4 regions of the Sodalis sp. RH16 genome follow, and region 3 is predicted to be linked to each of the others. Evidence: predicted binding sites of a transcription regulator. Region 3 holds the regulator's gene; each other region holds the start of a gene.
What was found. The regulator PurR, encoded in region 3, represses purine synthesis genes. The targets are predictions, from matches to a motif close to CANGCAAACGTTTGCNTG.
Positions count from the first base shown of each region.

Region 1 (3,126 bases), 980 kb from region 3:
TCGGGATGTCCCGGTTCGCCTTTCAGCAGAACGTACTGGATGGTGCCGTCTTTATTCAAGTCCCATTGCGGGTTGGCGCGCCAATGCTTGGCGATCAGTTCGCCCTGGATAATACCGGACTCTTTGGAGTCGGTGCCGACATAATACGCCTTGTCATAGCTGTCCAGATCTTTGCGGCTCGGTTCCTTATTATAAAATACCACCGGAATACCGGCGCCGCGGGCTTTGGAAATAATCACCGGCGCAGCGGCCGGGTCAACCAGGTTTATTGCCAGCGCTTTAACGCCTTTGGCAATCAGCACGTCTACCTGGTCGTTTTGTTTGGACTGGTCGTTTTGGGAGTCATTCATCAACAGCTGAACGCCGGTGCTCTCTTTGGCGTCTTTTTCCAGGGCTTTACGAACCTCCGACATAAAGTTGTCATCGTATTTATAAATAGTTACCCCGATACGGGTGTCGGCAGCCCGCGCCACGACTGAAAATAACAGTCCGGCGGCCACGGCGGTAAGAACAAAAGCCTTTTTATTCATTAGATTCTCCGGAAATTTGTAAGGTTACGTTTTGGGTAGAACAATTTCCAAATACTCATACACCGGTAATGCCAGCAAAGAGAGCAAAGGCCGGGGTAAAAATTTTCAGGGTCCGGCTGGACAAGTGTTTTGTCCATGTCAGGCGTAAAACATGGCTAGCATAAAGGGATAAATGTTAATAAACTGTGAATATTCTCACACTTTGAAAACGGTTACATCTCATCTTGTGATGAGGAAGTGATCGCCGCCACATTTCGCAGCGGAGCCACGGAATGGCGGCGAACCACCGTCGGCATAAACAGATGGGTCTGCTTGGGATCCAGCAGCCCGGCGGTACCTTGCAGCGCCAATTCGGTGGCCGCCACCGCCATGGCGAAAATCGGGTACCGTATGGTGGTGAGGTGCGGGCTGGTATAACGGGAAATGGGGATATCGTCGAATCCCACCACCGAGAATTGATTCGGCACCGCAATGCCGTTTTCCCGCAGGGTGGCCAGCGCCCCCACCGCCATGGCGTCGTTATAGACAAACACCGCCGTCAATTGTTGATTACGGCCGAGCAGCTCCACCATGGCCGCTTCTCCTCCCTGCAAATCCGGCGAGGCCAGCACCTGCCAGCTTTGCGGCGGCGTAATGCCCTCTTCCTGCATCACTTGCAAATAGCCCTGGTGCCGCTGCGCCTCATCTTCTATGGGATGATTGGAGCCGATATAGCCAATCTGCCGATGCCCCTGTTTTATCAATGTCCGGCTGGCCATCAGGGCGCCGCTGACGTTATCCAGCCCGACACAGCGGTGTTCATAGCCCGGGATGATTCGGTTTATCAGCACCATGCCCGGCTCCCGCTCCATAAAAGGAATCAATTCCTCGTCGGAGAGGATTTTGGCATGCACCACCAGCGCGCTGCAGCGCTGGCGAATCAGAACCTCAATGGCGTGCCGCTCTTTTTCCGCCTGGTGATAGCTGTTGCTGATCAGCACATTCTTTTTATGGCGCTGCGCCACCGTATCCACCGCCTTTACCAGCGCGCCGAAAAAGGGATCGGACACATCCATCACCACCACGCCGATGGTGTCGCTGCTTTGCGTGGCCAGCGCCTGCGCGTTGGCATTGGGACGATAGCCCAACTCATTCACCGCCTTCATCACCCGGTCACGGGCTTCCTTGCTGGCGATGGCGCTGTCATTTAATACTCGTGAAACGGTCGCCACCGAGACTCCGGCCAACCGCGCCACATCACGTATGGTGATCATGTCATCCCCTGTTATTTATGACGTCCGCCCAGGATAATATTTGACCAAACGGGTGAAGCACGTTTTGTTCAGGCACCGGTGGTGTTACCCATTGCCGTCACAGGTCTGAAACATAAGGCGCTATCCTAACCGTTTTCTTGCCGCCGCAGCGTGAAACAGCTCACAGGACCGAAAGCGCTTACATAAGAAAAACGGAATCGCTTTCATCGGGGAAAAAAGAGGCGTCGCCGCAAGCGTTTATGAGCAAACGGGAAGATATCCGGAAGAAAACAGTTGCTCTGCCCGGTCAGCCAAGGCGGCTAAAAGGGGATGAAGGAGCGAGAGGTCAGAGGGACTCCGGCAGCAGCAGGCGGGCGATGGTGCCCGGGATATCCTGCCGATTGACCAGTTCAAATTTGCCGTTGTGCAGTTGGGCAATGCGCGTCACGATGCTTAAGCCCAGACCGATACCGTTAAAGCGCTGATCCATGCGGACGAATTTTTTCGTCAGCTCCACGGCCTTGGCAGGATCAATCCCCTGTCCCTGATCAATCACTTCCAGCAGAATGCTGCCATCTTCGCTGCGCGCCAGCCGGATATCGATTTGGCTCTCTTGCGGGCCGTAACGGTGGGCATTTTCCACCAGATTGCGCAGCAGCAGGCGTATAAGTATTGCATTGCCCTGCAGCAGGATTTCTTCTTCCGGCAGGATCCAGCACAGGGTTTGCCGGTGCAGCCGCGCCATTTCCTCCAGTTCCTCCCGCTGCGGCGCGATTACATCCGCCATCAGTTTCACCGTCTGGTAATGGCCGGAAGTAAAATCATGCCGGATACGGGCCAGCATCAACAACTGCTCCACGGTATAGGACATATTGTCTACCCGCTCAATCAGCGGCTGGTTATCGACGGCGGCCTGTTTTTCCTGCAATTCCAGGTGCAGCCGGATACCGGCCAGGGGCGTTCGCAGCTCATGGGCCACATCGGAGGTAAATTGGCGGTCCTGCTGCAGCGTGTCGTTGAGCCTCGCGAGCAGCTGATTAAGACTGCGGGTGACGGCAATGACTTCTTTGATGTTGCTTTGTTCCGGCAGCGGCTCGAAATTCTCGGCGCCGCGCTTTTGCAACGCATTCTGCAAGCGGGAAAGGGGCAATGTTATCCAGCTCACCGCCTGAAAACAAAACAGCAGGGTGACGATGATCATCATCAGCGCCGGCACGCTTAATGCGGCAATAGCCTCGCGGATCTCCTGGTTGACGTGTTCGTTGCGCACACTTTCCGCCAGCGTGCGGTTCACCAGCAGATCAATCTGTTCTTTGCTTTCGTGCCACAGCCAGATGACGGTAATAAACTGGCAGCATAATAAA
Region 1 is NZ_CP178737.1:5,735,432-5,738,557, forward strand. It holds gene mglB (galactose/glucose ABC transporter substrate-binding protein MglB) at 1-530, opposite strand, end outside; gene galS (HTH-type transcriptional regulator GalS) at 743-1,783, opposite strand; gene pmrB (two-component system sensor histidine kinase PmrB) at 2,109-3,126, opposite strand, start outside.
Region 1: galS (HTH-type transcriptional regulator GalS) is a predicted target of PurR. The motif match lies at 1,906-1,923, and genes of this name have one in related genera.

Region 2 (3,126 bases), 1.5 Mb from region 3:
ACCGACTTTTCCGGCATGGATAGGTTTGAATTCCTCTTTTTGTCTGGTCAGGGTATTAAAAATCTTCAGCATCTACATTCATTCCATGGTAGTAACAGGTACGTGTGCATACCGACAGGTTTAGACAGATTGTTCATGCAACGGGGTATTGAACCCTGAAGACGTTGGGAATGCAAGACCAGGCGCCAAGCGAGCACGGAGGACTATGCCACGGACTATGCCACGATCGAAAAGCAACCGTTTTGCGGGGGATTTGGCCGGACATATTAACAGAAACCGGTGTTATCTGCTGTGTATGCTGACTCCACGCCGGACTTATGTTATAAATTCGGTCTGTTTCCCTGGCAGTGAATATACCCGTCATCTTTCACGTTGCCGCTTTACTGCAACATGAAATCAATAGGGTATAACTCCTTTTCTGACTCGTAGGACAACTATTTATGGTCACTTTCCACACTAATCACGGCGATATCGTCATTAACACTTTCGCCGACAAGGCACCGTTAACCGTCGAGAATTTCCTGAATTACTGCCGTAGCGGCTTTTATGATAATACCATTTTCCATCGTGTCATTAACGGTTTTATGATTCAAGGCGGCGGTTTTGAGCCAGGCATGGCGCAAAAAGCCACCAAGGCGACCATCAAAAACGAGGCCAACAACGGTTTGAAAAACAACCGCGGCACGCTTGCAATGGCGCGGACCAACGATCCCCATTCCGCCACCGCGCAGTTTTTCATTAATCTGGTGGATAATGACTTTTTGAATTTCCGCTCTGAAAATGCCGACGGCTGGGGCTACTGCGTTTTCGCCGAAGTCTCCGACGGCCTGGACGTGGTGGATAAAATCAAAAATGTCCCCACCGGCCGCAGCGGCATGCATCAGGATGTGCCTAAAGAAGATGTCATTATCACCAGCGTGACGGTGGAAGAATAAACACTGCTGCAATGGCAACCTTATTTATTGCGGATCTTCATCTAAGTCATAAAGAACCGGCGATCACCGCCGGTTTTCTGCATTTTTTACAGCGGCAAGCGATCCACGCCGACGCGCTCTATATCCTGGGCGACCTGTTCGAGGCCTGGATAGGGGATGACGATCCCGCGCCGCTGCATCGCGAAGTCGCCGCGGCGCTGCGCGCGCTGCATAAAAAGGGCATCCCGTGCTTTTTTATCCACGGCAACCGTGATTTCCTGCTGGGCCGGCGTTTCGCCGATGCCTGCGGCATGATCATACTGCCCGAAGAGCAACGACTGGATTTATACGATCGCCGAATCCTTGTTTTGCACGGGGATACCCTGTGTACCGATGATGTCCGCTATCAGCGTTACCGGCGGCGGGTCAACCGGCGTTGGCTGCAGCGATTATTCCTGGCATTGCCGCTGCGCTGGCGCCTGCGTATCGCCGATCGGATGCGCGCCGGGAGCCGACAGGCCAACCAGGCAAAATCCCCGGAGATCATGGATGTCAACCCGCAGGCGGTGGTCGCCGTCGCCGAGCGCCATGGAGTGGACTGGCTGATTCACGGCCATACCCACCGCCCGGCCATCCACATCCAGCCACTGTCCTCGGGCCAGCTCCATCGGGCGGTGCTCGGCGCCTGGCACCATCAGGGCTCCATGATCAAGGTCAGCCGGGAAAGTATCGAACTGATTGAATTCCCCTTCGAGGGCTAGCCGGCGCAAAATTCTTTCCTCCCATACGTCAGCTATGTCTGAAACAGGTGCTGGGAATGTTATCGGCGCCTCTTTTCCATTGGTCCGCGTTAGGTGATATATGTGATCTATAATTCTGCTTTAACAGGATACGCAACCGTTTTCCTCGCCCGTGACACATGATATGCTCTACGCCCTCTTTTACCGGCATCCCGGCGTGACGGGGGTCGTTTTAGCGCAACCACAGGAGCATTCCGTCCATGCAAGCCAATCCTGCCCCGGCAAAAATCGCCATCGTGATGGGATCCAAAAGTGACTGGGGAACCATGCAGTTCGCCGCGGACATTCTCACTTCCCTGCAGGTCCCCTTTCAGGCGGAAATCGTCTCTGCGCACCGTACACCGGATAAGCTGTTTGAATTTGCCCAGGGAGCGGCGGCGGCGGGTTTTCAGGTGATCATCGCCGGGGCGGGGGGCGCGGCCCACCTGCCGGGCATGCTGGCGGCCAAAACCCTGCTGCCGGTGCTGGGGGTGCCGGTACAGAGCGCGGCGCTGAGCGGCGTGGACAGCCTCTATTCCATTGTGCAGATGCCTCGCGGCATACCGGTGGGCACCCTGGCCATCGGCAAGGCCGGCGCCGCCAATGCCGCATTGCTGGCGGCACAGATACTTGCTTTGCATGACCAGGCGTTGTCGGACCGTTTGGCGGCCTGGCGGCAGGCGCAAACCGACGAGGTTCTGGCCCATCCCGATCCGCGGGAGGACGCATGAAACCGGTTTGTGTTTTAGGCAACGGCCAACTGGGGCGCATGCTGCGTCAGGCGGGCGAGCCCCTGGGCATACAGGTATTCCCGGTGGGCCTGGACGCGGAGCCTGAATCGGTGCCGTTCCAGCAAAGCGTGATTACCGCTGAAATCGAACGCTGGCCCGAAACACCCCTGACCCTGGAGCTGGCGCGCCATAAGGCATTCGTTAACCGGGATATATTCCCGCGGCTGGCGGATCGCCTGACGCAAAAACAATTGCTGGACCAGCTCGGGCTGTCCACCGCGCCATGGGAAGAGCTCAGCGGGGCGGCGCAGTGGCCGCAGGTGTTCAATTCCTTTGGTGATTTGGCTATCGTCAAACGCCGCGTGGGCGGTTATGACGGACGCGGCCAGTGGCGGCTCACTCCCGGCGAAGAAGCTGGCCTGCCCCAGGATTGCTATGGCAGCTGTATTGTCGAACAGGGCATCCCCTTCTCCGGCGAGGTGTCGTTAATCGGCGCCCGCGGGTTTGACGGCGGCAGCGTTTTTTATCCGTTGACCCATAATCTGCACCAGGACGGCATCTTGCGCGCCAGCGTCGCGCTGCCGCAGCCGGACGCGGCATTGCAGCACCGAGCGGAACTGATGCTATCGGCCATCATGCATGAACTGGATTACGTCGGCGTGATGGCGATGGAGTGTTTTATTCTCGGCGATGACTTGTTGA
Region 2 is NZ_CP178737.1:3,212,233-3,215,358, reverse strand. It holds gene cysS (cysteine--tRNA ligase) at 1-72, opposite strand, end outside; gene ppiB (peptidylprolyl isomerase B) at 441-935, shown strand; gene ACL2XJ_RS14755 (UDP-2,3-diacylglucosamine diphosphatase) at 947-1,675, shown strand; gene purE (5-(carboxyamino)imidazole ribonucleotide mutase) at 1,915-2,424, shown strand; gene purK (5-(carboxyamino)imidazole ribonucleotide synthase) at 2,421-3,126, shown strand, end outside.
Region 2: purE (5-(carboxyamino)imidazole ribonucleotide mutase) is a predicted target of PurR. The motif match lies at 1,805-1,822, and genes of this name have one in related genera.

Region 3 (3,126 bases):
ACGGAAGGGAGGCAGCCATTGGGGAAGATGTATTTGTCGATCCAGGGGTCCACGTTCATATCGGTCTGGTTGGATCCGATGGTATGGAGCAGGAAAAGGCCGTCGCGTTTCAGGTTGCGATCAATGACGTCGAAATAGGTGGCGTAGTTTTTCGGACCTACGTGCTCAAACATGCCCACCGAAACGATACGGTCGAATTGCACGTTGAGGTCGCGGTAATCCTGCAGCGAGATAGTGACGTCCAAACCTTCGCAGCGATCCTGCGCCAGTTTCTGCTGTTCAGCGGAGATAGTCACCCCCTGAACCGAAACACCGTAGTTCTTGGCCGCATAAGCGGCAAGCCCGCCCCAGCCGCAGCCCACATCCAGCAGCGTCATGCCCGGTCTTAACTGCAGCTTTTCGCAGATCATCCTGAGCTTGTCCTGCTGCGCTTCCTCCAGAGTGGTGGCCTTGTTCCAATAGCCGCACGAATACTGCATATAGGGATCCAGCATCAGGCTGAACAGGTCATTACCCAAGTCATAATGCTCTTTGCCGACAATCCAAGCCCGTTTTTTAGACTGAAGATTCATGAGCCGCGCGGCGGCAACGCGCATAACATCCTTGAAATGCCGGGGAAGCTTATTTTCCAAACCGGCTCTTAAAACGCGCTGAAAAAAGATATCCAGTCGCTCGCATTCCCACCAGCCGTCCATGTAACTTTCACCCAACCCCAATGACCCGTCCTCTAGCACGCGTTTAAAAAATTCCGGGTTCTTGACATGAATATCAAACGGCCTTGCGCCGTTGATCTTTACACCTGCCTCAGCAAGCATTTCATGGATGATTCGATACCAAGCATTATCATGAAAGCTCAGGTCTTCAACACACGAGGAACTCATAGCTTCTCCATCACCTTTCTTCTGTTATAACCCCGTCAGGAAAAGCGTAGCCGATACCTGCGGGCTTTTATAATCATCCACGGGTATCCGTGGTGTCGGATGTACCACAATAAACAGAGGAATATAAAAAACACCAATAGACTGTTTGTCAGACGGGCGCTTCATAAATAGGATGACGCCATGTAAAAACACGACATTCTTTTAAAGCAAAATTATTAGACAACTCGTTATATTTGTTAACGATATTGAGTATAAGCCTGCATTCCGGTTTAGACAATAGCTGACAGAATAATGTATTTCACAGATAAGTTAATGATTTCCTATCGAAACAATAACTCATCAGGCACATTCGGCGGTATGAAATATATTATTACATTCGGGAGCGAATCACCTTTGATAAGGGGCTCAGGAGGCCGTGCGCCGCCCTTCAGGAGCGAAACGGGCCGTCGGCCACCGAACGGCGTACAATCAGGGCGGGATGCACTTCGATAATCCTGGCGTTTTCCCGTTTGCTGGTGATACGGTCCAGCAGCATGGTCAGCGCGGCCTCGCCCAGCTCTTCTTTGGGTTGATGAATGGTAGTCAATGACGGGGTAAAAAAGCACGAATTGCGCACATTATCATAACCGATAATTGAGATGTCATCGGGAACCTTCATGCCCATTTCATCAATGGCGCACATTGCACCCATGGCCATGATATCACCGCCGCAAAATACCGCCGTGGGCCTTTGCGGCCTGGACAGAATGAGTTTCATGGCCTGATAGCCGGATTCCGGTTCGAAATCCCCCTGCACAATCCATTGATGGGGAATGGCGATGCCGGCTTCTTCCAGGGCCCGCAGGTAGCCGCGATGACGGCCGCCCCCGGTATTGCGCGCCAGTTGGCCGGGTATGGCGCCGATATCGCGATGCCCCCTGGAAATCAGATAGCGGGTCGCCATGTAACCCCCGGCGAAGGCATTGTCGATAATGGTATCGGTGAAATCCCGGCGAGCTTCGCCCCAATCCATGACCACCATGGGGATATGGCGATACTCTTCCAGCATATTCAGCAACGGTTCGGGATATTCGGCGCACATCACCAGCAACCCGTCCACCCGTTTTTGCGCCAGCATCGCCAGATAGGCGCCCTGTTTGTTCAGATCGTTATGGGAGTTGCACAGCACAAGGGTATATCCCCGCACAAAACAGTGGTGCTCAATCGACTCGATAATTTCCGCGAAGTAGGGCGCTTCGCTTGAGCTGGCCAGCAGGCCGATGGATTTTGTGCGGTTGATCTTAAGGCTGCGCGCCACGTCGCTGGGGGAATAGTGCAGCTGCCCGATGGCCTCCAAAACGGCGATCTTGGTCTCTTGCGCCACAAATCGCGTCTTATTGATGACATGTGACACCGTAGTGGTGGATACCCCGGCGCGTTTCGCCACGTCTTTAATGGTTGCCATGCGTGTAGAACTCCTGTACGCCGAAATAAATAAATCGCCAATTTTCCTTGATTCGGCACTAAAGTGAAAGCGATAAAGATAAATATGCTCGGGAGTTGCTGCCCGGCAAGCTTTTTTAATCGGGTTATGCGACACTGCTTACAACCTACGGGTGTAAAGATATCCCGTTCAGCGATAGGTGTAGTGATAAGGAGAAGTGATGAGCAGCGATTTCAAATTGTCATTAATGACCACGGTATTTTCCTTGCTGGTGATCATTGCGTTCAGCTTTACCGCGGTAATGAATTAAGGCGCCCAGGCGCCTTTTTTTCCTTTCAGCGAATGGTTTTCGGCGTCACGACCCGGCGGGCGCCGACATAGTGATCCGCCCAATAATCTTCATTCAGATAGCTGATGCGGATATCGCGGCCGGTGCGGGGGGATTCGATAAACCGTCCGTTGCCCAAATAAACGCCCACATGATCCGCCGCGCCGCGGTTGGTGATATGGAAGAAAACCAAATCGCCGCTTTCCAGATCGTCTTTCTTCACCGGCGCCGCATCGCGTAAATGAAACATTTCATTGGCGGTACGGGGCATATGAATCCGTACCACGTCCTTATAAGCATAATAGATCAGGCCGCTGCAATCGAACCCGGTATTGGGCGACATGCCGCCCCAGCGATAAGGCTTGCCCATCTGGGACATCAGCTTGTTCATCGCCGTCAATTTGGCATGCTGATAGCGTTTTTTGTGGCTATCGCTCATGATGATGGGTTGATCGTTGGCAATGAGATCGAGCGTGGCGCTTTCTTTCATCCGA
Region 3 is NZ_CP178737.1:4,756,021-4,759,146, forward strand. It holds gene cfa (cyclopropane fatty acyl phospholipid synthase) at 1-881, opposite strand, end outside; gene purR (HTH-type transcriptional repressor PurR) at 1,309-2,325, opposite strand; gene ACL2XJ_RS21660 (YnhF family membrane protein) at 2,525-2,614, shown strand; gene ACL2XJ_RS21665 (C40 family peptidase) at 2,640-3,126, opposite strand, start outside.

Region 4 (3,126 bases), 1.1 Mb from region 3:
AGCATCGGCCGGGAAAAGGCCGGCATCCTGCGCGGCGGCAAACCGGCGGTAATCGGTGAGCCGGACCGTCCGTCCTCTATCGACCTCTACGGACAAACCGTGGGGGCGAAGCTGTACTGCCGCGATCGCGACTGGTGGTATGAACGCAATGAGGACAGCTGGTGCTGGCGTGACGAAGAAGTTTCATACACCGGCCTGCCGCTGCCGACGATTCCGCTGGCCAATGCCGCCACCGCCCTGGCCGCCCTGCGGCGTTCGTCTCTCAAGTACGACGAGGCGGCCATCCGCCATGGACTCGAGACGGCGTCCCTGCCGGGCCGTTTCCAGATTGTGCGGCGGCATCCTTTATGTATCCTCGACGTGGCGCATAATCCCCATGCCGCCGGCTATTTGTCCGCCCAGCTCTCACAGCTGGCGGTAGCGGGCAAAGTCCGGGCGGTGGTGGGCATGCTGGCCGACAAGGATATTCCCGCTACCCTGGACTGCCTGCGCGGACAGGTGGACGAATGGTACTGCGCCGGCCTGGACGGGCCGCGCGGCGCCAGCGCGGCTCAGGTAGCGGCCCATCTGGACAGGGCGCGCCGGTTCGACGACGTGGTCGATGCCTGGCGCCAGGCGCTGCAGGACGCCGATCCGGCGGATTGCATACTGGTGTTCGGGTCGTTTCATACCGTTGCGCCGGTCCTGGCGGTGGTTAACGCGGAGAAACAACGTGGCGAGTAAATTTCAAAACCGCCTGGTGGGCACCATTATCATCGTCGCGCTGGGAGTGATAGTGCTGCCGGGCCTGCTGGACGGCAAAAAGAAGCATTATCAGGATGAATTCGCCGCCATCCCCCTGGTGCCCAAACCGGGGGATACCGATGAAACCGAGGTGTCTCCCCAGGCCAACCAGGCGTTGCCCAGCCAGCCGCCGGAAGGGGCGGGGGCTGCCGTGGAGCAGGCTAACAACGCCCCGGCAGGGGAGTCGCAGTCGGCGGCGCCGGTCCCCGATGCCCCGGAACAACCCGCCATTGTGGTGCCAAAGCCCAATGCGCCCGCCGCGCGTCAGGAGCAGGTGAAACCGGCGTCCCGTCCGGCGCAGGCCAAGCCGGCGGTGAAGCCGGAAAACAGACCGTCGTCCCCGGCGGCTCAAACGGCGCCGGCGAAACCCATCGCCAGACCGGAAAGCAAACCGGCGCCCTCCCCGGAGGATACGGCGCCCAGGCCCGTGGCCGCGGCACCGAAACCCGCCGCGCCGGCGCCGAAGCCCGAAGCGCAGCAAACCACCGAGCAGGCGCCGAAGGGCCAGGCCTGGGTGGTACAGCTGGGGGCGTTGAAAAACGCCGCCAAGGTGACTGAAATCACCGCCAAGCTGAGGCTGTCGGGTTATCGGGTCTATACCGTGCCGTCCCAACCGGTGGCGGGCCAGATTACCCGGATCTTTGTCGGACCGGACGCCTCAAAGGATAAGCTGCAGGGCGCGCTGCCGGAAATGAATCAGTTAAGCGGCCTGAGCGGCCAGCTGCGTGCCTATCAGGTACGTTAACCGTGGGAGGAGCGGAGCAAAAATGCCGGCTTTTTCACCGTTCCGCTCTATCTTCCTGCGGCGGGCGGCTTTTTTTAATCGCCGTTATTTATTTAATGACAGGACGGAATTCCGGTGCGCAAACGTTTTCGTTTTCTGATAGAATTCGCCGCGAACCAGTTGTCGGGGCGGATTATCATGGGATGTACGCATGACTTGGGTTGATTATGTCATCATCGGCATCATTGCCTTTTCAGCCTTGGTAAGCCTGATTCGCGGGTTTATCCGGGAAGCGTTATCGTTAATAACCTGGGGATGTGCTTTTTTTGTCGCCAGCCACTATTATGTATATCTCGCAGTCTATTTTACCCGCTTTGAAGATCAGCTTGTTCGCAACGGTATCGCGATTGCCCTGTTGTTCGTGGCGACCCTGATAGTCGGGGCAATCGTCAATTACGTGATTGGCTCTTTGGTGGAGCGGACCGGGTTATCCGGCACCGACCGGGTGCTGGGGGTGTGTTTCGGCGCACTCAGGGGCATCTTGATCGTCGCGGCGATCCTGTTCTTTCTGGACACCTTCACCGGCTTTGCCCAAAGCGCTGACTGGCATCAGTCGGAGCTGATACCGCAGTTCAGCGGTATCATCAGATGGTTTTTTGACTATCTGGCAAGCACGTCGAGTTTTTTACCGAAGCATTAATCGCTCCGGTAACGCTGATGAGGAAATGACTACATGTGCGGTATTGTCGGTATCGCCGGTTTTATGCCGGTCAACCAGTCGATTTATGACGCGTTAACGGTGCTTCAGCATCGTGGGCAGGACGCCGCGGGCATCGTCACCATCGATGCATTGAACTGCTTTCGTTTGCGCAAAGCCAACGGCCTGGTGAAAGACGTCTTTGAAGCCCGGCATATGCAACGGCTGCAAGGCAACATGGGCATCGGCCATGTCCGTTATCCCACGGCCGGCAGTTCCAGCGCTTCCGAAGCCCAGCCCTTTTATGTCAATTCCCCGTTCGGCATCACCCTGGCCCACAACGGCAACCTGACCAATGCCCATGAGCTGCGTACCAAGCTGTTCGATAAAGGGCGCCGGCATATCAATACCACGTCCGATTCGGAAATTCTGCTGAACATTTTCGCCAGCGAATTGGACCGGTTTCCGGATTATCCCCTGGAAGCGGACAATATCTTTGCCGCCGTGGCCGCGACCCATCAGCAGATCCGCGGCGCGTATGCCGTGGTGGGAATGATCATCGGCCACGGGCTGGTGGCGTTCCGCGATCCCAACGGCATCCGTCCGCTGGTGATCGGCAAACGCACCCTGGCCGACGGACGCAACGAATATATGGTGGCGTCGGAAAGCGTGGCGCTGGATACCCTGGGTTTTGAATTCCTGCGCGATGTGGCTCCTGGCGAAGCGGTGTACATCACCGAAAAAGGCCAGCTGTTTACCCGCCAGTGCGCTGAAAACCCGCAGAACCATCCCTGCCTGTTTGAATATGTATATTTCGCCCGCCCGGATTCTTTTATCGATAAAGTGTCCGTTTATAGCGCGCGGGTGCGCATGGGCCAGAAACTGGGTGAGAAAATCGCCCGCGAATGGGAAGATCTGGATA
Region 4 is NZ_CP178737.1:5,873,688-5,876,813, reverse strand. It holds gene folC (bifunctional tetrahydrofolate synthase/dihydrofolate synthase) at 1-723, shown strand, start outside; gene dedD (cell division protein DedD) at 713-1,528, shown strand; gene cvpA (colicin V production protein) at 1,719-2,207, shown strand; gene purF (amidophosphoribosyltransferase) at 2,241-3,126, shown strand, end outside.
Region 4: cvpA (colicin V production protein) is a predicted target of PurR. The motif match lies at 1,644-1,661, and genes of this name have one in related genera.